Regions from separate parts of the Streptomyces sp. LARHCF249 genome, predicted to be linked through region 3. Evidence: riboswitches for the same ligand, from Rfam matches in the RefSeq annotation. Region 3 holds a riboswitch; each other region holds the start of a gene.
What was found. Region 3 has a riboswitch for S-adenosylmethionine ahead of thrC (threonine synthase). Riboswitches for the same ligand answer to the same signal wherever they lie in the genome.
Positions count from the first base shown of each region.

Region 1 (7,863 bases), on a different contig from region 3:
TCCAGCGCACCGGCCAGGTCCGCCTGCGCCTCGCGCAGCTTCTCGGCGACCCGGCTGCGGAACACGGGGTCGGTCTCGACCGCCGCGGCCATCGCGTTGCCCGCGAACTTGGCGCGCCGGGTCGGGGTGAAACGGGCGTACTGGCGCAGCTGCGCCGGGAGGTCAGCGACCGTCAGTCCGCCGAAGGCGTCCGAGACGAGCGCGACGACCCGGCGCCGCACGCCTTCCGGCAGCGGGCGGTCGAGCACCTCGGCGGCGTCGCCGGCCGCATCGGCCGGCTCAGCGCCGCTTGCTGGCTCCACAATCCGTCACCCCTACCGATCTACCTGTGGGCGGGGCTCCGTCAGGAGTCCGCGCCCGGCCTGTCCACGAGCTCGATCTGGTCCACCGCGTTGCACCAGCGGCAGCGGACCGACTCGATGGTCTCATTGACCACCTCGCGCTCCTCGACCTTGGGCTCCCCGGCGAGGTCCAGGTGGACGTACTCCACGACCTTCGACGAACGGGTGACGTCGAAGCGCGTGAGGTTGCCGCACAGGGTGCAGCGCCACCGGGTGGTGTCGGTCGGCAGGGGAACCGTCATCAGGCCGCTCTCTCCTTCGTAGCTGATTCAATTAAAGCCGTCTGCTGAGCCGTCCGCGCCGATTGGGCGGACGCCGGCTCGTAACCCTACGGCCTGCCACCGCCTCGGGTGGGGTGGGTTGCGTCATGCTCTGTCACATGATCGTAAGGTGGCAGGCCGTTCGCGAGGCCGCCCGGGGACCGGTGGTCACCCATGCGCTGATCGCGGGCTGCGCCCTGGTGTTCGTACTCGGCCCGGCCTCGGGGCTGAACCCGGCCTACGGGACCGGCGAGGGGCTGCTGACCGCCGGTACGGAGTACTTCCGGCGCTGGGGAGTGGTACCGGACGAGTTGTTCACGGGCCGCCCGCGGGCCTGGCTGACCCCGCTGACCGCGCTGTTCGTGCACGGGAGCTGGCTGCACCTGCTCGGCAACATGCTCTTCCTCCACGTGTTCGGCGCGATGGCGGAGGAGCGGATGGGCCGGCCGGCGTTCCTCGTGTTCTACGTCTGTACGGGGTACGCGGCGCTGGCGGTGTACGCGGCGGCCAACGCGGGGTCCGCACAGACGCTGGTCGGGGCGTCCGGGGCCATCTCGGCGGTGCTGGGCGCCTTCCTGTACCTGCTCCCGCGGGCCAGGGTGACGAGCCTGTTCCCGTTCCTTTTCTTCCTGCCGCTGCGGTTCCCGGCGTGGATCGTGCTGCTGTTCTGGTTCGCCCTCCAAGGGGTGGCGGCGCACCGTGCGGGCAGCGGTCCCGGGGTCGCCTATCTGGCCCATCTGGTGGGCTTCTCCGTCGGCTTCCTGTACGCGTGGGCGCGTTATCGGCCTGCGACTAGAGTGGGGCGACCAGCGACGGCCACCGAGGGAGACAGCCAGCCGTGATCACCGCGATCGTGCTCATCAAGACCAGCGTGGACCGCATCCCCGAGATCGCCGAGTCCATCGCCGCGCTGGACAGCGTCAGCGAGGTCTACTCCGTCACGGGGACGTACGACCTGATCGCGCTGGTCCGCGTGGCCCGCCACGAGAACCTGGCGGACATCATCCCGGGCCGCATCAGCAAGATCCCGGGCGTCGAGGCGACCGACACGCACGTGGCGTTCCGTACGTACTCGCAGCACGACCTCGAGGCGGCGTTCGCCATCGGCCTCGACGCGTAGGTCGCCCTCGGCTCCGCCCCGGTCCGCCTCGAACGCCGGCGGGGCCGGGTTCTCCGTCAGAGCCCGGGCAGCCGCTCGCCCGGCCGGGCCGGGCGCCCCATCCGGCGCCCGCCGCCCACTCCCGGACGCGGCCGCGGTCGCGCCACCAGTCCCGGACCGACTCCGGGGTCAGGTCGTCGTAGAGCACGAGCTCCGGAGCCCGCAGCCGTACCGTCCGGCAGCTGTCGGTCTCCGCCCCGTAGAAGGGGCCCGGCACGGTGCGCCAGTTGCGCTCCTGCCACCGTCCCGTCCACGGGGCCCCGGAGGGGAGCCGTACCGGTTCCAGCGTGGCGGCGGTCGGTATCGGGTCCCAGTACGTCATGGTCCGCAGCCTGTCAGACGGCCGGGACGCAGCGGCCCTGCTCGGTGCGGTACTGCCACTTCGCGCCGTCCGCGACGAGTTCGCGCACCGCGCGGACGAAGCGCTCCACGTGCTCGTCCGGGGTGCCTGCGCCGAAGCTGACGCGGATGGCGTTCAGGGCGGGGGTTCCGCCGGACGAAGAGGCCGCCTCCGGGGCGCCGCATTCGCCCTGGGCCTGCGGCTCGCTGCCCAGCAGGGTGCGGACCAGCGGGTGGGCGCAGAACAGGCCGTCGCGCACGCCGATCCCGTACTCCGCGGACAGGGCGGCCGCGAAGTGGGAGCTGTTCCAGCCGTCCACGACGAACGAGATGACGCCGACGCGCGGGGCGCCGTCGCCGAACAGGGAGAGGACGCGGACCGCCGGGACGCCGGCCAGGCCCTCGCGGACCTTGGTGATGAGGTGCCGCTCGCGGGCCACCAGGTTCTCGAACCCGGCTTCCCGAAGGGCCCGGCAGGCGGAGGCGATCGCGTAGACGCCGATCACGTTCGGGGAGCCGGCCTCGTGGCGGGCGGCCGTGGCGTGCCACTCGACGTCCACCCCGCCGTCCGCGCGGCGGGCGACCGTGCGGGAGGCGCCGCCGCCGGCCAGGTACGGCTCGGCCTCCTGGAGCCAGTCCGCGCGGCCGGCGAGGACGCCCGAGCCGAAGGGGGCGTAGAGCTTGTGGCCGGAGAAGGCGACCCAGTCCACGTCGAGGTCCTGGACCGAGACGGGGTGGTGGGGGGCCAGCTGGGCGGCGTCCAGGACGATCCGCGCGCCGTGGGCGTGCGCGGCGGCGGCGAGCTCCTTCACCGGCCACAGTTCACCGGTGACGTTGGAGGCGCCGGTGACGCAGACCAGGGCCGGGCCGTAGGGCGCCCGGTCGGCGAGCGCCCGCTCCAGGGTGGCGACGGCCTCGTCCGAGGTGCGGGGGGCGTTGAGGTAGGTGACCTGCGCGTCCGTCCACGGCAGCAGCGCTGCGTGGTGCTCGGTCTCGAAGACGAAGACCTGGCAGCCGGCCGGGAGGGCGGCCGCGAGCAGGTTCAGGGAGTCGGTGGTGGACCGGGTGAAGACCACCTGGTCGGCGGGGCGGCAGTCGAGGAACTCGGCGACCGTGGCCCGGCTCTGCTCGAAGAGGTCGGTGGAGAGCTGCGAGAGGTAGCCGGCGCCGCGGTGGACGCTGCCGTAGTACGGGGCGTACGCGGCCACGTCGTCCCAGACCCGCTGGAGCGCGGGGGCGCTGGCCGCGTAGTCGAGGGCGGCGTAGGTGACCTCGCTGCCGGTGACGAGCGGGACGGTGACGTCCCGTCCGAGGACCGGCAGCGGCTCCGCGCAGGCGGGGTCGACGGCGGTGACGGGGGCGGCGGTGGCGGCGGCGTTCAGGGATGCGGACATGGCGGAATCTCCCGGCAGGCAGGGGTGAATGGCTTCGGTGTGCCCGTACGCGGCCACGGCGCGGCGCCGTGCGGCGGGGTACGGGAAGCCCTCGGAGCTGAACGCGGGTACGCGGAAACGACCCTGGTCCGAGGGTTGAAGAAGGGGCGGAGTCGCCCTATCGCATTCGCTTGCTCACGGAAAACGCTCCTCGAGAGACCAGGACCCCTGGTGTCGAGGGATCCGCGCTTGCCGTAGACCTCGCTGCCTACGACCTGGTCATCACCCGGGGCACCCCGCCACGGAAGGAGGGTTGCCGGACAGCAAGCCGGGGCCTAAACGCTGTCACTCGTGACCTGGTCAGCATCCTGCCACAAGATCCCGCACGCGCAAGGCCCCGGTCCACCATCCGGACCGGGGCCTTGACCGAAAAGCACGGCGTCAGGCGTTGCTGGCCGCCACCCAGCGTTCCAGGGCGGCCCGGGCCGCGCCCGAGTCGACCGACTCCGCCGCGCGGGCGATGCCCGCCGCGATCTGCTCCTCCAGGCTGCCCGAGCCCGGGTCCAGCGCCACCAGGGCCGCCGCCGAGTTCAGCAGGACCGCGTCGCGGACCGGGCCGGTCTCGCCGGCCAGCAGGCGGCGGGCGATGTCGGCGTTGTACGAGGCGTCCGCGCCCCGCAGCTCCGACACGTCGACCAGGGAGATGCCCACGTCACGGGGGTCGAAGGGCTGCTCGGCGACCTTGCCGTCGCGTACCCACCACACCCGCGAGGTGGCGGTGGTGGTGAGCTCGTCCAGGCCGTCGTCGCCGCGGAAGACGAGCGCCGAGGAGCCGCGCTCGGCGAGGACGCCGGCCACGATCGGGGCAACCCGGGGGTCCGCGACGCCCGTGGCCTGGGCACGGACCTTGGCCGGGTTGGTCAGCGGGCCGAGGAAGTTGAAGGTGGTGCGGATGCCCAGCTCCTTGCGGGCCGCGGCCACGTGCCGCAGCGCCGGGTGGAACTTCACCGCGAAGCAGAAGGTGATGCCGGCCTCCTCCACGACCTCCGCCACCCGCGCGGGGGTGAGGTCCAGGTTGACGCCGAGCTTCTCCAGCACGTCCGAGGAGCCGCTCGCGGAGGACGCGGCCCGGTTGCCGTGCTTGACCACCTTGGCGCCCGTACCGGCCACGACGATCGCCGACATCGTGGAGATGTTCACCGTTTTCGCCCCGTCGCCGCCGGTGCCGACGATGTCCACCGTGCGGCCCGGCACCTCGATGAGGTTGGCGTGTGCGTACATGGCCCGGACCAGGCCGTTGATCTCCGCGACCGTCTCCCCCTTGGCCCGCAGCGCGACCGCGAAGCCGGCGATCTGGGCGTCGGTGGCCTCGCCGCGCATGATCCGGTCCATGGCCCAGGCGGTGTCCTCCGCGTTCAGGTCCCGTCCGGTGAGCAGCGCCTCGAGTACGCCCGGCCAGCCACGGGCCGCCACGCTGTCGCCGCCTGCCGGGGTCGCAACGTTCATGGTCCGCTCCTGCTGTCGTCGCCCGCCGATGTGGGGCCCACGTCGAATGGGAAGGGCTTCAGCCTATCCAGCCCCGGAGACGGCAAAGAGCCCCGTCCAGACACTGGACGGGGCTCTCGCCGTGGCGACACGAGGACTGACCGAAATCAGTCCCTCAAACGGGATCAGTGGTGGCCGTGGCCGCTCTGGATCTCCTTGTACTCCTCCACCGTGGGCTTCGGGATCTGGTTGCCCTCGGCGTAGAAGCCCTTGCTGAGCTTCGCGCGCAGCTTCTGGCTGAGCTTCACCTTGCGCTCGACACCGTTCTCGTCGACCGTCGGGCCGATCTCGATCGGCTCGTAGGTGACGTACGAGGTGAGCGTGTGCAGCTTGTCCTGCGAGAGCGGCTCGTGGACCTCGACGAACTCACCGTGCGGCAGGCGCTTGATGATGCCGGTCTCGCGACCGTGCAGCACCTTGTCCCGGTCCCGGCGCTGGAGGCCGAGGCAGATCCGCTTGGTGGCGATGAAGGCGAGCACCGGGACGACGAAGAAGCCGATCCGGACGAACCAGGTGAGCGCGTTCAGCGACAGGTGGAAGTACTGCGCGAACATGTCGTTGCCGCCGCCGATGAGGAGCACGATGTACTCCGCGATCCAGGCGACACCGAAGGCCGTACGGGTCGGGACGTTGCGCGGGCGGTCCAGCAGGTGGTGCTCGCGCTTGTCACCGGTGACCCAGGACTCGATGAACGGCCAGACGGCGATCGCGCCCAGCACCAGCGGGAAGAGCAGCAGCGGGATGAACACGCCCAGGACGAGCGTGTGGCCCCACAGGTTGATCTCCCAGCCGGGCATGGCCCGGATCAGGCCTTCCGGCATACCCATGTACCAGTCGGGCTGCGCACCGGTGGACACGTGGTCCGGGCGGTACGGGCCGAGCGCCCAGATCGGGTTGATCGAGGCGAGCGCCGCGATGGCCGCGATGACACCGAAGACCAGGAAGAAGAAGCCTCCGGCCTTGGCCATGTAGACCGGCAGCAGCGGCATGCCGACGACGTTGTTGTTCGTCTTGCCGGGGCCGGGGAACTGGGTGTGCTTGTGGTAGAAGACCAGGATCAGGTGGGCCACCAGCAGGCCCATCATGATGCCGGGCAGCAGCAGGATGTGCACCGAGTAGAACCGCGCGACGAAGTCGCCGCCCGGGAACTCCCCGCCGAACAGGAACATCGACAGGTACGTGCCGACGACCGGGACGGACAGGATGGCGCCCTGCATGAAGCGGACACCGGTACCCGAGAGCAGGTCGTCCGGCAGCGAGTAACCGGTGAAACCGGTGAACATGCCGAGGACCAGCAGCAGGAAGCCGAAGATCCAGTTGATCTCGCGCGGCTTGCGGAACGCGCCGGTGAAGAAGACGCGCATCATGTGCACGACCATCGCCGCGACGAAGATCAGCGCGGCCCAGTGGTGGATCTGACGGATGAGCAGGCCGCCGCGGACGTCGAAGCTGATGTCCAGGGTCGAGGCGAAGGCCTCGGACATCATGACGCCCTGCATGGGCACGTACGAGCCGTGGTAGACGACCTCGTTCATGCTCGGGTGGAAGAACAGCGTCAGGTACACACCCGTGAGGATGATGATGATGAAGCTGTAGAGGCAGATCTCACCCAGCATGAAGGACCAGTGGTCCGGGAAGATCTTGCGCATGTTGGCCTTGGCCAGGCCGTAGATGCCCAGGCGGCCGTCCGCCCAGTCGGCTACGCGCTCGCCGGCCGGCGCTTTGCGCGCCTTGGTGTCAGTGGTCGCAGTGCTCATCCGCGCTCCCAGAATGCAGGACCGACGGGCTCTTCGAAGTCGCCGAGCGCTTCGAGGAAGCCTTCGTCATTCACACCGATCCGCAGCTGCGGAAGCGCGTGACCAGCCGGGCCGAAGATGACACGGGCGCCGTCGGAGAGGTCGAAGGTGGACTGGTGGCACGGGCAGAGCACGTGGTGCGTCTGCTGCTCGTACAGGCTGATCGGGCAGCCGACGTGGGTGCAGATCTTGGAGTAGGCCACGATCCCGTCGTGGGACCACTCCAGCTCCTGCTTGTCCTTGATGTCCTCCGGCTTGATCCGGACGATCATCAGGGCGGCCTTGGCGATCTGGACCTGGAAGTCGTGCTGCTCCTCCTCCAGGCCTTCCGGCATGGCGAAGGTCAGCGAACCGACCAGGACGTCCTCGGGACGCAGCGGCTCCATCGTGTTCTGGTTGATGAGCAGCTTGCCCTTGGCCCACAGGGTCTTGCGCAGCTTGTCCTCGGGCAGCGGGCCCAGGTCACGCATGATCACGACGGCGGAGAGCGGCAGCATGGCCAGCGCGCCCAGCAGCGTGTTGCGGATCAGCGGGCGGCGGCCGATGCCGGACTCGTCCGCACCGTCGCGGAAGTCCTGCATGACCTGCGCCTTGACCTCCGGCGGAGCGGCGATCTCGTGCCGCTCGGCCGCGACCTCGACGTCGGACATCAGGGTGCGGGCCCAGTGGACCGCGCCCGCGCCGATGCAGAACAGCGCCGTGCCGAGGGTCATGCCCAGCGCGAAGTTGAGCGCGCTCACCTTCCCGATGGGGAAGATGTACACGATCTTGTCGACCGGGAGGGTGACGTAGGAGGCGATGAAGGCGACCGTGGCCAGCATCGACAGCGTGAACAGCATCGCGACGGTGCGCTCGGAACGCTTCGCCGCACGCTCGTCGATGTCCTGGATGCGCGGCCTGTGGACCGGCAGGCCCGGGTCGGCGAACGGGTTGTCCGCGACCGCTACGGCACCGTGGTGCGCGTCGCCCTGCTCACTCGGCAGGTGCTTCTCTTCGGGAATGTCTTGACTCATGACTTCTTGGCCTTAGCGGTGTGGGCCCCGACCCAGA
Region 1 is NZ_JBIXJQ010000012.1:174,935-182,797, forward strand. Features, by position in the region: gene ACIPUC_RS30145 (NYN domain-containing protein) at 1-305, opposite strand, end outside; gene ACIPUC_RS30150 (hypothetical protein) at 344-583, opposite strand; gene ACIPUC_RS30155 (rhomboid family intramembrane serine protease) at 721-1,443, shown strand; gene ACIPUC_RS30160 (Lrp/AsnC family transcriptional regulator) at 1,440-1,721, shown strand; gene ACIPUC_RS30165 (aminotransferase class V-fold PLP-dependent enzyme) at 2,096-3,493, opposite strand; SAM riboswitch class IV at 3,713-3,829, opposite strand; gene trpD (anthranilate phosphoribosyltransferase) at 3,914-4,978, opposite strand; gene qcrB (cytochrome bc1 complex cytochrome b subunit) at 5,143-6,774, opposite strand; gene qcrA (cytochrome bc1 complex Rieske iron-sulfur subunit) at 6,771-7,826, opposite strand; gene qcrC (cytochrome bc1 complex diheme cytochrome c subunit) at 7,823-7,863, opposite strand, start outside.
Region 1: linked by a shared signal. The riboswitch ahead of ACIPUC_RS30165 (aminotransferase class V-fold PLP-dependent enzyme) and the one ahead of thrC (threonine synthase) in region 3 are both predicted to bind S-adenosylmethionine.

Region 2 (7,863 bases), on a different contig from region 3:
CGGGTCGGTGTTCTACCTGACCACCGGCTTCCACGGTCTGCACGTGACGGGCGGTCTCATCGCCTTCCTGCTGGTCCTCGGCCGGACGTACGCGGCCAAGAGGTTCACCCACGAACAGGCCACGTCGGCCATCGTCGTGTCCTACTACTGGCACTTCGTCGATGTCGTCTGGATCGGCCTCTTCGCGACGATCTACCTGATCAAGTAGCGAACACGTCACCGGGCCCGACCCGGCACTCCATCCAGACACACCGACGCAGAAGATCCTGACACCGGGGTAATCCGTGAAAAAGCTCTCCGCACGACGACGCCATCCGCTGGCGGCGGTCGTCGTTCTACTCCTCGCGCTGGCGGCCACTGGGGGGCTGTACGCCGCCTTCGCGCCCGCGGGCAAGGCGCAGGCCGATGAAACCGCCCAGTCCCTCGCCATCGAGGAGGGCAAGAAGCTCTACGCCGTGGGTTGCGCAAGCTGCCACGGAACCGGCGGTCAGGGTTCCTCTGACGGCCCGAGCCTGGTCGGCGTCGGCTCCGCGGCCGTCGACTTCCAGGTGAGCACGGGCCGCATGCCCGCCCAGCAGCCCGGCGCCCAGGTGCCGAAGAAGCCCAACATCTACACGCAGGCGCAGATCGACCAGCTGGCGGCGTACATCGCCTCCCTCGGTGCCGGTCCGATCACGCCGACCGAGAAGCAGTACGACCCGGCAGGTGCCGACGTCGCCGCTGGTGGTGAGCTGTTCCGCAACAACTGCGCGCAGTGCCACAACTTCACCGGCGAGGGCGGCGCCCTGACGAACGGCAAGTACGCCCCCAACCTTGAGGACGTCTCGCCGAAGCACATCTACGAGGCCATGCTCACCGGCCCGCAGAACATGCCCTCCTTCCCGGACGGAACCATGCCGGAGAAGCAGAAGAAGGACATCATCGCGTACCTCGAGAACGTCAACGGCGAGAAGTCCACCAGCCCCGGTGGCCTCAAGCTCGGCGGCCTCGGTCCCGTTGCCGAGGGTCTGTTCGGCTGGATCTTCGGTCTGGGTGCGCTGATCGCTGTTGCCGTCTGGGTCGGGGCCCACACCGCTAAGGCCAAGAAGTCATGAGTCAAGACATTCCCGAAGAGAAGCACCTGCCGAGTGAGCAGGGCGACGCGCACCACGGTGCCGTAGCGGTCGCGGACAACCCGTTCGCCGACCCGGGCCTGCCGGTCCACAGGCCGCGCATCCAGGACATCGACGAGCGTGCGGCGAAGCGTTCCGAGCGCACCGTCGCGATGCTGTTCACGCTGTCGATGCTGGCCACGGTCGCCTTCATCGCCTCCTACGTCACCCTCCCGGTCGACAAGATCGTGTACATCTTCCCCATCGGGAAGGTGAGCGCGCTCAACTTCGCGCTGGGCATGACCCTCGGCACGGCGCTGTTCTGCATCGGCGCGGGCGCGGTCCACTGGGCCCGCACCCTGATGTCCGACGTCGAGGTCGCGGCCGAGCGGCACGAGATCGCCGCTCCGCCGGAGGTCAAGGCGCAGGTCATGCAGGACTTCCGCGACGGTGCGGACGAGTCCGGCATCGGCCGCCGCCCGCTGATCCGCAACACGCTGCTGGGCGCGCTGGCCATGCTGCCGCTCTCCGCCGTCGTGATCATGCGTGACCTGGGCCCGCTGCCCGAGGACAAGCTGCGCAAGACCCTGTGGGCCAAGGGCAAGCTGCTCATCAACCAGAACACGATGGAGCCGCTGCGTCCCGAGGACGTCCTGGTCGGTTCGCTGACCTTCGCCATGCCGGAAGGCCTGGAGGAGGAGCAGCACGACTTCCAGGTCCAGATCGCCAAGGCCGCCCTGATGATCGTCCGGATCAAGCCGGAGGACATCAAGGACAAGCAGGAGCTGGAGTGGTCCCACGACGGGATCGTGGCCTACTCCAAGATCTGCACCCACGTCGGCTGCCCGATCAGCCTGTACGAGCAGCAGACGCACCACGTGCTCTGCCCGTGCCACCAGTCCACCTTCGACCTCTCCGACGGCGCCCGTGTCATCTTCGGCCCGGCTGGTCACGCGCTTCCGCAGCTGCGGATCGGTGTGAATGACGAAGGCTTCCTCGAAGCGCTCGGCGACTTCGAAGAGCCCGTCGGTCCTGCATTCTGGGAGCGCGGATGAGCACTGCGACCACTGACACCAAGGCGCGCAAAGCGCCGGCCGGCGAGCGCGTAGCCGACTGGGCGGACGGCCGCCTGGGCATCTACGGCCTGGCCAAGGCCAACATGCGCAAGATCTTCCCGGACCACTGGTCCTTCATGCTGGGTGAGATCTGCCTCTACAGCTTCATCATCATCATCCTCACGGGTGTGTACCTGACGCTGTTCTTCCACCCGAGCATGAACGAGGTCGTCTACCACGGCTCGTACGTGCCCATGCAGGGCGTCATGATGTCCGAGGCCTTCGCCTCGACCCTGGACATCAGCTTCGACGTCCGCGGCGGCCTGCTCATCCGTCAGATCCACCACTGGGCCGCGCTGATCTTCGTCGCGGCGATGGTCGTGCACATGATGCGCGTCTTCTTCACCGGCGCGTTCCGCAAGCCGCGCGAGATCAACTGGATCTTCGGCTTCCTGCTGCTGGTCCTCGGCATGTTCACCGGTTTCACCGGTTACTCGCTGCCGGACGACCTGCTCTCGGGTACCGGTGTCCGCTTCATGCAGGGCGCCATCCTGTCCGTCCCGGTCGTCGGCACGTACCTGTCGATGTTCCTGTTCGGCGGGGAGTTCCCGGGCGGCGACTTCGTCGCGCGGTTCTACTCGGTGCACATCCTGCTGCTGCCCGGCATCATGATGGGCCTGCTGGTGGCCCACCTGATCCTGGTCTTCTACCACAAGCACACCCAGTTCCCCGGCCCCGGCAAGACGAACAACAACGTCGTCGGCATGCCGCTGCTGCCGGTCTACATGGCCAAGGCCGGAGGCTTCTTCTTCCTGGTCTTCGGTGTCATCGCGGCCATCGCGGCGCTCGCCTCGATCAACCCGATCTGGGCGCTCGGCCCGTACCGCCCGGACCACGTGTCCACCGGTGCGCAGCCCGACTGGTACATGGGTATGCCGGAAGGCCTGATCCGGGCCATGCCCGGCTGGGAGATCAACCTGTGGGGCCACACGCTCGTCCTGGGCGTGTTCATCCCGCTGCTGCTCTTCCCGCTGGTGCTGGGCGCGATCGCCGTCTGGCCGTTCATCGAGTCCTGGGTCACCGGTGACAAGCGCGAGCACCACCTGCTGGACCGCCCGCGCAACGTCCCGACCCGTACGGCCTTCGGTGTCGCCTGGATCGCGGAGTACATCGTGCTCCTCATCGGCGGCGGCAACGACATGTTCGCGCAGTACTTCCACCTGTCGCTGAACGCGCTCACCTGGTTCGTCCGGATCGGCTTCTTCGTCGTCCCGGTGCTCGCCTTCATCGCCACCAAGCGGATCTGCCTCGGCCTCCAGCGCCGGGACCGGGACAAGGTGCTGCACGGTCGCGAGACCGGCATCATCAAGCGCCTGCCGCACGGTGAGTTCGTCGAGGTCCACGAGCCGCTCTCGCAGGACAAGCTGCACACGCTCACCTCGTACGTCACCTACGAGCCGATCGAGATCGGCCCGACGGTCGACGAGAACGGTGTCGAGCGCAAGGTGAAGCTCAGCCAGAAGCTGCGCGCGAAGCTCAGCAAGGGCTTCTACGCCGAGGGCAACCAGATCCCGAAGCCCACGGTGGAGGAGTACAAGGAGATCCAGAGCGGCCACGGCCACCACTGATCCCGTTTGAGGGACTGATTTCGGTCAGTCCTCGTGTCGCCACGGCGAGAGCCCCGTCCAGTGTCTGGACGGGGCTCTTTGCCGTCTCCGGGGCTGGATAGGCTGAAGCCCTTCCCATTCGACGTGGGCCCCACATCGGCGGGCGACGACAGCAGGAGCGGACCATGAACGTTGCGACCCCGGCAGGCGGCGACAGCGTGGCGGCCCGTGGCTGGCCGGGCGTACTCGAGGCGCTGCTCACCGGACGGGACCTGAACGCGGAGGACACCGCCTGGGCCATGGACCGGATCATGCGCGGCGAGGCCACCGACGCCCAGATCGCCGGCTTCGCGGTCGCGCTGCGGGCCAAGGGGGAGACGGTCGCGGAGATCAACGGCCTGGTCCGGGCCATGTACGCACACGCCAACCTCATCGAGGTGCCGGGCCGCACGGTGGACATCGTCGGCACCGGCGGCGACGGGGCGAAAACGGTGAACATCTCCACGATGTCGGCGATCGTCGTGGCCGGTACGGGCGCCAAGGTGGTCAAGCACGGCAACCGGGCCGCGTCCTCCGCGAGCGGCTCCTCGGACGTGCTGGAGAAGCTCGGCGTCAACCTGGACCTCACCCCCGCGCGGGTGGCGGAGGTCGTGGAGGAGGCCGGCATCACCTTCTGCTTCGCGGTGAAGTTCCACCCGGCGCTGCGGCACGTGGCCGCGGCCCGCAAGGAGCTGGGCATCCGCACCACCTTCAACTTCCTCGGCCCGCTGACCAACCCGGCCAAGGTCCGTGCCCAGGCCACGGGCGTCGCGGACCCCCGGGTTGCCCCGATCGTGGCCGGCGTCCTCGCCGAGCGCGGCTCCTCGGCGCTCGTCTTCCGCGGCGACGACGGCCTGGACGAGCTCACCACCACCGCCACCTCGCGGGTGTGGTGGGTACGCGACGGCAAGGTCGCCGAGCAGCCCTTCGACCCCCGTGACGTGGGCATCTCCCTGGTCGACGTGTCGGAGCTGCGGGGCGCGGACGCCTCGTACAACGCCGACATCGCCCGCCGCCTGCTGGCCGGCGAGACCGGCCCGGTCCGCGACGCGGTCCTGCTGAACTCGGCGGCGGCCCTGGTGGCGCTGGACCCGGGCTCGGGCAGCCTGGAGGAGCAGATCGCGGCGGGCATCGCCCGCGCGGCGGAGTCGGTCGACTCGGGCGCGGCCCGGGCCGCCCTGGAACGCTGGGTGGCGGCCAGCAACGCCTGACGCCGTGCTTTTCGGTCAAGGCCCCGGTCCGGATGGTGGACCGGGGCCTTGCGCGTGCGGGATCTTGTGGCAGGATGCTGACCAGGTCACGAGTGACAGCGTTTAGGCCCCGGCTTGCTGTCCGGCAACCCTCCTTCCGTGGCGGGGTGCCCCGGGTGATGACCAGGTCGTAGGCAGCGAGGTCTACGGCAAGCGCGGATCCCTCGACACCAGGGGTCCTGGTCTCTCGAGGAGCGTTTTCCGTGAGCAAGCGAATGCGATAGGGCGACTCCGCCCCTTCTTCAACCCTCGGACCAGGGTCGTTTCCGCGTACCCGCGTTCAGCTCCGAGGGCTTCCCGTACCCCGCCGCACGGCGCCGCGCCGTGGCCGCGTACGGGCACACCGAAGCCATTCACCCCTGCCTGCCGGGAGATTCCGCCATGTCCGCATCCCTGAACGCCGCCGCCACCGCCGCCCCCGTCACCGCCGTCGACCCCGCCTGCGCGGAGCCGCTGCCGGTCCTCGGACGGGACGTCACCGTCCCGCTCGTCACCGGCAGCGAGGTCACCTACGCCGCCCTCGACTACGCGGCCAGCGCCCCCGCGCTCCAGCGGGTCTGGGACGACGTGGCCGCGTACGCCCCGTACTACGGCAGCGTCCACCGCGGCGCCGGCTACCTCTCGCAGCTCTCCACCGACCTCTTCGAGCAGAGCCGGGCCACGGTCGCCGAGTTCCTCGACTGCCGCCCCGCCGACCAGGTGGTCTTCACCCGGTCCACCACCGACTCCCTGAACCTGCTCGCGGCCGCCCTCCCGGCCGGCTGCCAGGTCTTCGTCTTCGAGACCGAGCACCACGCAGCGCTGCTGCCGTGGACGGACGCGCAGGTCACCTACCTCAACGCCCCCCGCACCTCGGACGAGGCCGTCGCCACCCTGGAGCGGGCGCTCGCCGACCGGGCGCCCTACGGCCCGGCCCTGGTCTGCGTCACCGGCGCCTCCAACGTCACCGGTGAACTGTGGCCGGTGAAGGAGCTCGCCGCCGCCGCGCACGCCCACGGCGCGCGGATCGTCCTGGACGCCGCCCAGCTGGCCCCCCACCACCCCGTCTCGGTCCAGGACCTCGACGTGGACTGGGTCGCCTTCTCCGGCCACAAGCTCTACGCCCCCTTCGGCTCGGGCGTCCTCGCCGGCCGCGCGGACTGGCTCCAGGAGGCCGAGCCGTACCTGGCCGGCGGCGGCGCCTCCCGCACGGTCGCCCGCCGCGCGGACGGCGGGGTGGACGTCGAGTGGCACGCCACGGCCGCCCGCCACGAGGCCGGCTCCCCGAACGTGATCGGCGTCTACGCGATCGCCTCCGCCTGCCGGGCCCTTCGGGAAGCCGGGTTCGAGAACCTGGTGGCCCGCGAGCGGCACCTCATCACCAAGGTCCGCGAGGGCCTGGCCGGCGTCCCGGCGGTCCGCGTCCTCTCCCTGTTCGGCGACGGCGCCCCGCGCGTCGGCGTCATCTCGTTCGTCGTGGACGGCTGGAACAGCTCCCACTTCGCGGCCGCCCTGTCCGCGGAGTACGGGATCGGCGTGCGCGACGGCCTGTTCTGCGCCCACCCGCTGGTCCGCACCCTGCTGGGCAGCGAGCCGCAGGCCCAGGGCGAATGCGGCGCCCCGGAGGCGGCCTCTTCGTCCGGCGGAACCCCCGCCCTGAACGCCATCCGCGTCAGCTTCGGCGCAGGCACCCCGGACGAGCACGTGGAGCGCTTCGTCCGCGCGGTGCGCGAACTCGTCGCGGACGGCGCGAAGTGGCAGTACCGCACCGAGCAGGGCCGCTGCGTCCCGGCCGTCTGACAGGCTGCGGACCATGACGTACTGGGACCCGATACCGACCGCCGCCACGCTGGAACCGGTACGGCTCCCCTCCGGGGCCCCGTGGACGGGACGGTGGCAGGAGCGCAACTGGCGCACCGTGCCGGGCCCCTTCTACGGGGCGGAGACCGACAGCTGCCGGACGGTACGGCTGCGGGCTCCGGAGCTCGTGCTCTACGACGACCTGACCCCGGAGTCGGTCCGGGACTGGTGGCGCGACCGCGGCCGCGTCCGGGAGTGGGCGGCGGGCGCCGGATGGGGCGCCCGGCCCGGCCGGGCGAGCGGCTGCCCGGGCTCTGACGGAGAACCCGGCCCCGCCGGCGTTCGAGGCGGACCGGGGCGGAGCCGAGGGCGACCTACGCGTCGAGGCCGATGGCGAACGCCGCCTCGAGGTCGTGCTGCGAGTACGTACGGAACGCCACGTGCGTGTCGGTCGCCTCGACGCCCGGGATCTTGCTGATGCGGCCCGGGATGATGTCCGCCAGGTTCTCGTGGCGGGCCACGCGGACCAGCGCGATCAGGTCGTACGTCCCCGTGACGGAGTAGACCTCGCTGACGCTGTCCAGCGCGGCGATGGACTCGGCGATCTCGGGGATGCGGTCCACGCTGGTCTTGATGAGCACGATCGCGGTGATCACGGCTGGCTGTCTCCCTCGGTGGCCGTCGCTGGTCGCCCCACTCTAGTCGCAGGCCGATAACGCGCCCACGCGTACAGGAAGCCGACGGAGAAGCCCACCAGATGGGCCAGATAGGCGACCCCGGGACCGCTGCCCGCACGGTGCGCCGCCACCCCTTGGAGGGCGAACCAGAACAGCAGCACGATCCACGCCGGGAACCGCAGCGGCAGGAAGAAAAGGAACGGGAACAGGCTCGTCACCCTGGCCCGCGGGAGCAGGTACAGGAAGGCGCCCAGCACCGCCGAGATGGCCCCGGACGCCCCGACCAGCGTCTGTGCGGACCCCGCGTTGGCCGCCGCGTACACCGCCAGCGCCGCGTACCCCGTACAGACGTAGAACACGAGGAA
Region 2 is NZ_JBIXJQ010000002.1:759,955-767,817, forward strand. Features, by position in the region: gene ctaE (aa3-type cytochrome oxidase subunit III) at 1-208, shown strand, start outside; gene qcrC (cytochrome bc1 complex diheme cytochrome c subunit) at 285-1,094, shown strand; gene qcrA (cytochrome bc1 complex Rieske iron-sulfur subunit) at 1,091-2,146, shown strand; gene qcrB (cytochrome bc1 complex cytochrome b subunit) at 2,143-3,774, shown strand; gene trpD (anthranilate phosphoribosyltransferase) at 3,939-5,003, shown strand; SAM riboswitch class IV at 5,088-5,204, shown strand; gene ACIPUC_RS08310 (aminotransferase class V-fold PLP-dependent enzyme) at 5,424-6,821, shown strand; gene ACIPUC_RS08315 (Lrp/AsnC family transcriptional regulator) at 7,196-7,477, opposite strand; gene ACIPUC_RS08320 (rhomboid family intramembrane serine protease) at 7,474-7,863, opposite strand, start outside.
Region 2: linked by a shared signal. The riboswitch ahead of ACIPUC_RS08310 (aminotransferase class V-fold PLP-dependent enzyme) and the one ahead of thrC (threonine synthase) in region 3 are both predicted to bind S-adenosylmethionine.

Region 3 (7,863 bases):
GAAGGCCGCCACGCGGACGGCGCGGCCCTGTCGCTCGTCGGCGAGTTCACCTCCGTCTCCACGAAGGACGCCGACTGGACCGAAAAGCTGGAGGTTTACGGCCGGATCGTGCCCGTCTACTTGGTCGTCGACGTGGAGGGTTCGGAGATCACCTGCTTCTGGGACCCCTCGCCGCAGGGGTACCGCTCCCGTACGACGGTGTCCTTCGGCGAGCCCCTGCACATCCCCGAGCCGTTCGAGTTCGCGATCGACACCACCGGATTTTGAGGCGCCGGGAACGCCCGAGGGCGGCACCCCCCGCAGGGGATGCCGCCCTCGTTCGAGAACAGCCGATCGAGCCGGGGCCGGAGCCCCGTCGCGATCAGAAGTCCATGTCACCGCCCGGCATGCCGCCCGGGGCGCCCGCGGACGCCTTCTCCGGCTTGTCGGCGATGACGGCCTCGGTGGTGAGGAAGAGGGCCGCGATGGACGCCGCGTTCTGCAGGGCAGAGCGGGTGACCTTCGCCGGGTCGATGATGCCCTCGGCGATCATGTCCACGTACTCGCCGGTCGCGGCGTTCAGGCCCCAACCGATCTGCAGGTTGCGGACCTTCTCCACGACGACGCCACCCTCGAGACCACCGTTGACGGCGATCTGCTTGAGCGGGGCCTCGAGGGCCAGGCGCACGGCGTTGGCGCCGGTCGCCTCGTCGCCCGTGAGCTCGAGCTTCTCGAAGACCGCGGAGGCCTGGAGCAGGGCCACGCCGCCACCGGCGACGATGCCCTCCTCGACGGCCGCCTTCGCGTTGCGAACGGCGTCCTCGATGCGGTGCTTGCGCTCCTTGAGCTCGACCTCGGTCGCGGCACCGGCCTTGATGACGGCCACGCCGCCGGCCAGCTTCGCGAGGCGCTCCTGGAGCTTCTCGCGGTCGTAGTCCGAGTCGGAGTTCTCGATCTCGGCGCGGATCTGGTTCACGCGACCCTGGACCTGGTCGCTGTCACCGGCACCGTCGACGATGGTGGTCTCGTCCTTGGTGATGACGACCTTGCGGGCGCGGCCGAGCAGGTCGAGACCGGCGTTCTCCAGCTTGAGGCCGACCTCCTCGGAGATGACCGTGCCACCGGTGAGGATGGCGATGTCGCCGAGCATGGCCTTGCGGCGGTCGCCGAAGCCCGGGGCCTTGACGGCGACGGACTTGAAGGTGCCGCGGATCTTGTTGACGACCAGGGTCGACAGGGCCTCGCCCTCGACGTCCTCGGCGATGATCAGCAGCGGCTTGCCGGACTGCATGACCTTCTCCAGGAGCGGCAGCAGGTCCTTGACCGAGCCGATCTTGGAGTTGACGATCAGGATGTACGGGTCGTCGAGCGACGCCTCCATACGCTCCATGTCGGTGGCGAAGTACGCCGAGATGTAGCCCTTGTCGAAGCGCATGCCCTCGGTGAGCTCGAGCTCGAGACCGAAGGTCTGCGACTCCTCGACGGTGATGACGCCTTCCTTGCCGACCTTGTCCATGGCCTCGGCGATGAGCTCGCCGATCTGGGTGTCAGCGGCGGAGATGGAGGCCGTGGAAGCGATCTGCTCCTTGGTCTCGACATCCTTCGCCTGCTCGAGCAGGGCGCCCGAGACGGCCTCGACGGCCTTCTCGATGCCACGCTTGAGGGCCATCGGGTTGGCGCCGGCAGCCACGTTGCGCAGGCCCTCGCGGACGAGCGCCTGGGCGAGCACGGTGGCGGTGGTCGTACCGTCGCCGGCGACGTCGTCCGTCTTCTTGGCGACTTCCTTGACCAGCTCGGCGCCGATCTTCTCGTACGGGTCCTCGAGCTCGATCTCCTTGGCGATGGAAACACCATCGTTGGTGATCGTGGGGGCGCCCCACTTCTTCTCAAGGACGACGTTGCGACCCTTGGGGCCAAGGGTGACCTTGACGGCGTCGGCGAGCTGGTTCATCCCACGCTCGAGACCGCGCCGGGCCTCCTCGTCGAACGCAATGATCTTGGCCATCTGAAGTGGTCCTCCCGGACAGCGGTGGATTGCTCCTGGACCGCGCCCGCGCCCGCGACGGACGGCCTGCGTGCCCGGCGGTTCCTTCCCGCCGGACCCTGCGGGCCTCACCGACCCGGTCCTCGTTCAGTAGCACTCTCACCAGGAGAGTGCTAACGCCAATGATTAGCACTCGACCCCCGCGAGTGCAAGCGGCTTGGGGCAACACCCCGGTGAACACACCGGCGACGCGCGAGGGGCCCACATCCCGTGTCCAGGATGTGGGCCCCTCATGTACGCGTGGGCGGTCGATCGCGCCGGGACTAGCCGAGTGCGAGCTTGACCATGTCCGCCTGCGGACCCTTCTGGCCCTGCGAGATCTCGAACTCGACCCGCTGACCCTCTTCAAGGGTGCGGTACCCGTCCATCTGGATGGCGCTGTAGTGGACGAACACATCCGCACCACCGTCGACCGCGATGAAGCCGTAGCCCTTCTCCGCGTTGAACCACTTGACGGTGCCCTGAGCCATGCCTAACTCCCCTATTACTGGCCCTTGCGCAGGAACGCACTTCGCGGTCCCGGGTCATCACTTGCGTCGGAACGCGTCGACCGAGGCTGAATGTATCCGCGCCGGTGCTGTCTGCAACAGGTCAATCCGACGAGAATTCTGGACACGGGGAAACATAGAAATAGAGTGAAAATCTGGCATATTCCAGGGCAACTCGGGCCCGGCATATCTCGCCAAAGCCCCATACCGCACTTGCACATTGACCCGATGTCGACCCTCACGCGACCCGTTCATATGCGGCGGGCAAGTCCAGCGGAGGGGACTTCCCCAACCCTACCGCGCCCAATCAAACAGAATTACCCCCTCCGCTTATTAACGGAGGGGGTAATTACGTTTCGCGTATCAGCCGGCGGGGCCGTGCCGGTCCGGTCAGCCCCCGGCGACGGCGGGAATGATCGAGACACCCGCGCCGTCCGGCGTCGCCGCCGCCAGCCCGCCCTCGAAGCGCACGTCGTCGTCGTTGACGTAGACGTTCACGAAGCGGCGCAGCTTGCCCTGGTCGTCGAGCACGCGGGCGGCGATGCCCGGGTGGCTCTTGTCGAGCGACTCGATGACCTCGGCGAGGGTCGCCCCCTCGGCGGGGACCTCGGCCTGACCGCCGGTGTAGGTGCGCAGGATGGTGGGGATGCGGACGTTGACGCTCATGGCGGTACTGCCTTTCCGGTAGTGCAGGGGGGGTCGGGTCAGGCCAGGCCGGCGGCGCGGAACGCGTCCAGGCTCGGGCGGATGGTGGCGGTCTGGCCGCTGTCCGCGGCCACCGCCTCCAGGGTCTTGAGGCCGTCTCCGGTGTTCAGGACGACGGTGGTCAGCGCCGGGTCGAGCTGCCCGTTCTCGATGAGCTTCTTCGTGACGCCGACGGTCACGCCGCCCGCGGTCTCGGCGAAGATGCCCTCGGTCTGCGCGAGGATCTTGATGGCCTCGACGACCTGCTCGTCGGTGACGTCCTCGACGAAGCCGCCGGTGCGCCGCGCGATGTCCAGGACGTACGGGCCGTCCGCCGGGTTGCCGATGGCCAGGGACTTGGCGATGGTGTTCGGCTTCTGCGGGCGGACCACGTCGTGACCGGCCTTGAAGGCGGTCGACACCGGGGAGCAGCCCTCGGCCTGGGCACCGAAGATCTTGTACGGCTTGTCCTCGACGAGACCGAGCTTGATCAGCTCCTGCAGGCCCTTGTCGATCTTCGTCAGCTGCGAGCCGGACGCGATCGGGATCACGATCTGGTCGGGCAGCCGCCAGCCGAGCTGCTCGCAGATCTCGTACGCCAGGGTCTTGGAGCCCTCGCCGTAGTACGGGCGCAGGTTGACGTTGACGAAGCCCCAGCCCTCGCCCAGCGGGTCGCCGATGAGCTCGGAGCAGAAGCGGTTCACGTCGTCGTAGTTGCCCTCGATGCCGACGAGGTCGCCGCCGTAGACACCGGCCATGACGACCTTGCCCTGCTCCAGGTCGTGCGGGATGAACACGCAGGAGCGGAAGCCGGCGCGGGCGGCCGCGGCGCCGACGGCGCCGGCCAGGTTGCCGGTGGAGGAGCAGGACAGGGTGGTGAAGCCGAAGGCGCGGGCCGCCTCGACGGCGATGGCCACGACGCGGTCCTTGAAGGAGTGCGTCGGGTTGCCGGAGTCGTCCTTGACGTAGAGCTTGCCGGTGACGCCGAGCTCCTTGGCCAGGTTCTCCGCGTCCACGAGCTTGGTGAAGCCCGGGTTCAGGCTCGGCTTGGAGGCCACGTCCGCGGGGACCGGCAGCAGCGGCGCGTAACGCCAGATGTTGTTCGGGCCGGCCTCGATCGCGGCGCGCAGGGCCTCGGGGTCGCCGGTGGGAAGGTCGTAGGCGACTTCCAGCGGTCCGAAGCACTCGGCGCACGCGAAGATCGGACCGAGTTCGAAGCGGGTACCGCACTCGCGACACGAGAGGCCGGTGGCAGGTCCGAGATCAACAGAGGTGGCAACAGTCTGTGCAGCCATGATGGCGAGGCCCTTTCTCCTCATCTTCCCCATGGCGCACTTCGCCATGAGACGGAATTGGCACCTTCCCTAGCCGGGGCCCCGCGGGATGCTTGTCGCATCGCGAGAACCGACTGGAGGGTTGCCGGGGCTTCAACGGGCCGTGTCCCTCTGCCCCTCTGGATGAGCGGTATGGCACCGGCACACGCGCTCTATGGCGCGCCGGTGCGTTTATGCGCGAGGACCCCCGGCATGCGGTGGTCCTTCGCGTTGTTCAAGACTGTAACCGAAGGCCCGGGCGGTTGAGACAGGCGTCCGAACCGCGAGATGGATCACTTTTCGGTCAATACGACCAAGCCGCAAGGAGTGCTCAGAGTGCTGGAAGAGGTGGAGCGCTGGCTGGCCGACCGCTCCTGGTCCGCCGCCGACCGACCGCTCGACCAGCTGCTGGAGCGGAAACGGGCAGCTGGGACCACGGTCAGCGTGGTGCTGCCGGCGCTCGACGAGGAGGCGACGGTCGGCGCGATCGTCGAGGTGATCCGGCGTGAGCTGATCGAGGGACTGCCGGTGCCGCTGGTGGACGAGCTGATCGTGATCGACTCGGACTCCAGCGACGCTACGGCGGAGGTGGCGGCGAAGGCCGGTGCGCGCGTGGTGCACCGCGACGACATCCTGCCGCGGCTCCCGGCGCTGCCCGGCAAGGGCGAGGTGCTGTGGCGCTCCCTGCTGGCCGCCACCGGGGACGTCATCTGCTTCGTCGACGCCGATCTGCGGGACTTCTCGGCCACCTTCGTCTCCGGGATCGTGGGGCCGCTGCTGACCGAGCCGGACGTGCAGTTCGTGAAGGCCATGTACGACCGCCCGCTGGGCGACGCCCCGGGCCAGGGCGGCCGGGTCACGGAGCTGGTGGCCCGCCCGCTGCTCAACCTGCACTGGCCGCAGCTGGCCGGCTTCGTCCAGCCGCTGGGCGGCGAGTACGCCGTACGCCGCTCCCTGCTGGAGCGCCTGCCCTTCCCCGTCGGGTACGGCGTCGAGCTCGGCCTGCTGGTCGACGCGCTGCACATGGTCGGGCTGGACGCGCTGGCCCAGGTGGACGTGGGCGTACGGCTCCACCGCCATCAGGACGGGCAGGCGCTGGGCCGGATGGCCGCGGCGATCTACCGCACCGCGCAGCTGCGGCTCTCGCGCGGGCAGTCCCCCGGCTACCGCTGGGGGCACCCCCTCGTACGGCCGGAGCTGACGCAGTTCGAGCGGGGCCCGGACGGGTTCGTACCGCGCACGTACCCGGTGGACACCGAGGAGCGGCCGCCGATGCTGGGCATCGAGGAATACGCCGTGCGCCGCGCGGCCTGACGGCTTCGGAAGTTTGCGCGAGGCCGGGCCGGGCTAGGTTCGCGGCATGGCTGCATCTCAGGTACTCGTCGCCGCCAACCGCGGCCCGCTCTCGTACGCCCTCGACAACGACGGCGCGCTCAGCGCCCGGCGCGGCGGGGGCGGTCTCGTCTCCGGGCTCTCCGCGGCCCTCGCGGAGCAGCCGGAGGCGCTGTGGATCTGCGCGGCCCTGTCGGACGCGGACCGGGAGGCGGTCCGGCGGGGGGTCGCGGAGCCTGGCGTCCGCATGCTGGACATCGATCCCACGATGTACGACGACGCGTACAACGGCATCGCGAACTCGGTGCTGTGGTTCACCCACCACCACCTGTACGACGTTCCGCGCGAGCCGGTCTTCGACGCGGAGTTCCGGCGGCGCTGGGCGTCGTACACGGCGTACAACCAGGCCTTCGCGGAGGCCCTGGCCGAGGAGGCGGCGCAGGGTGCGTACGTCCTCGTGCAGGACTACCACCTGGCGCTGGTCCCGGGCGCGCTGCGCGAACTGCGGCCCGACCTGCGGATCGGGCACTTCACGCACACGCCGTGGGCGGCGAAGCCGTTCCTGGACATGCTCCCGGACGACGTCCGGGAGCAACTGCTCCACGGGATGCTCGGGGCGGACGTGCTGGGCTTCCACACCCGGGCCTGGGCGGACAGCTTCCTGGACGGCGCGGGCCGGGGGAACGTGGCGGTGTTCCCGCTGGGCGTCGACGCGCAGGAGCTGCAGGCGCTGGCCCACCGGCCGGAGGTGAACGACAAGCTGGCGCAGCTGCGGGCGGAGGTCGGCGACCTGAAGACGATCGTCCGGGTGGACCGGACGGAGCTGTCCAAGAACATCCTGCGGGGGCTGCTGGCGTACCGGGAGCTGCTCACGGTGCATCCCGAGTGGCGGGGCCGGGTGGTGCACCTGGCCTCGGCCTACCCGTCGCGGCAGGACCTGAAGGTGTACCGGGACTACACGGAGTCGGTGCGGGAGCTGGCGGCGGCGGTGAACGCGGAGTTCGGCACGGCGGACTGGCAGCCGGTGCTGGTGTCCGTGCAGGACGACTTCGCGCGGTCGCTGGCGGCCTATCGCATGGCGGACGTGGTGCTGGTGAATCCCGTGCGGGACGGGATGAACCTGGTGGCGAAGGAGGTGCCGGTGGTTTCGGAGGCGGGGTGCGTGCTGGTGCTGTCGCGCGGGGCGGGGGCGTACGAGGAGCTCGGGCAGGACTCGTTGACGGTGAACCCGTACGACGTCTCGGAGACGGCCGCTGCGCTGCACGCGGCGCTGGCCATGCCGGCGGAGGAGCGCGCGGAGCGCACGAAGCGTCTGGCGGCCGCCGCCACCGCCCTGCCGCCGGCGGCCTGGTTCACGGCCCAGCTGGCCGCGCTGCGCGCCTGAGCCGCGGGTCCGTTGCCGGGGGCGCTGCCCCCGCCAACGGACCCGCAGGTCAGGAACGCGCCGCCGCGGCCAGGGCTGCGAGGAAGGCGACCACCGCGCCGGGGCCCGGCAGGACCAGGTCGGCGCGGGAGGCGAGTTCCGGGACTTCCGCGGAGCCGCTGCACACCAGGAGCCCCGGCAGGCCGTCGGCCCTCCGCTTCTCGACCGCCGAGTACGCGGCCAGGTCGCCCAGGTCGTCGCCCGCGTACAGCACCGCCTCCGCGCCCGTCTCCGCCAGGAACTCGGTGAGGGCGACGCCCTTGTCCATGCCCGGGGGCCGCAGTTCCAGGACCGCGCGGCCCGGCTCCACCATCAGCCCGTGCCGCGCCGCCAGCTCCGCCAGGGGTTCGCGGAGCGCCGCGAACGCCGCCTCCGGATCCTCGGCGCGCCGCGTGTGGACGGCCAGCGCCCGGCCCTTCTCCTCGATCCACGTGCCCCGCCAGGCCCCGATCGAGTCGAGGAAGCCGGGGAGCTCGGCCCGTACCGCCGCCACCCCGGGGTGTTCGGCGGGGGCGTGCACGATCCCGCTGACGGCGTCCCAGCGTTCGGCCCCGTAGTGGCCGAGGACGACCAGGTGTTCCAGGCCCGGGACCCCGGCGA
Region 3 is NZ_JBIXJQ010000009.1:99,488-107,350, reverse strand. Features, by position in the region: gene ACIPUC_RS25465 (Uma2 family endonuclease) at 1-267, shown strand, start outside; gene groL (chaperonin GroEL) at 362-1,984, opposite strand; gene ACIPUC_RS25455 (cold-shock protein) at 2,287-2,493, opposite strand; gene ACIPUC_RS25450 (MoaD/ThiS family protein) at 2,902-3,177, opposite strand; gene thrC (threonine synthase) at 3,216-4,514, opposite strand; SAM riboswitch class I at 4,508-4,659, opposite strand; gene ACIPUC_RS25440 (glucosyl-3-phosphoglycerate synthase) at 4,845-5,822, shown strand; gene ACIPUC_RS25435 (alpha,alpha-trehalose-phosphate synthase (UDP-forming)) at 5,869-7,224, shown strand; gene otsB (trehalose-phosphatase) at 7,274-7,863, opposite strand, start outside.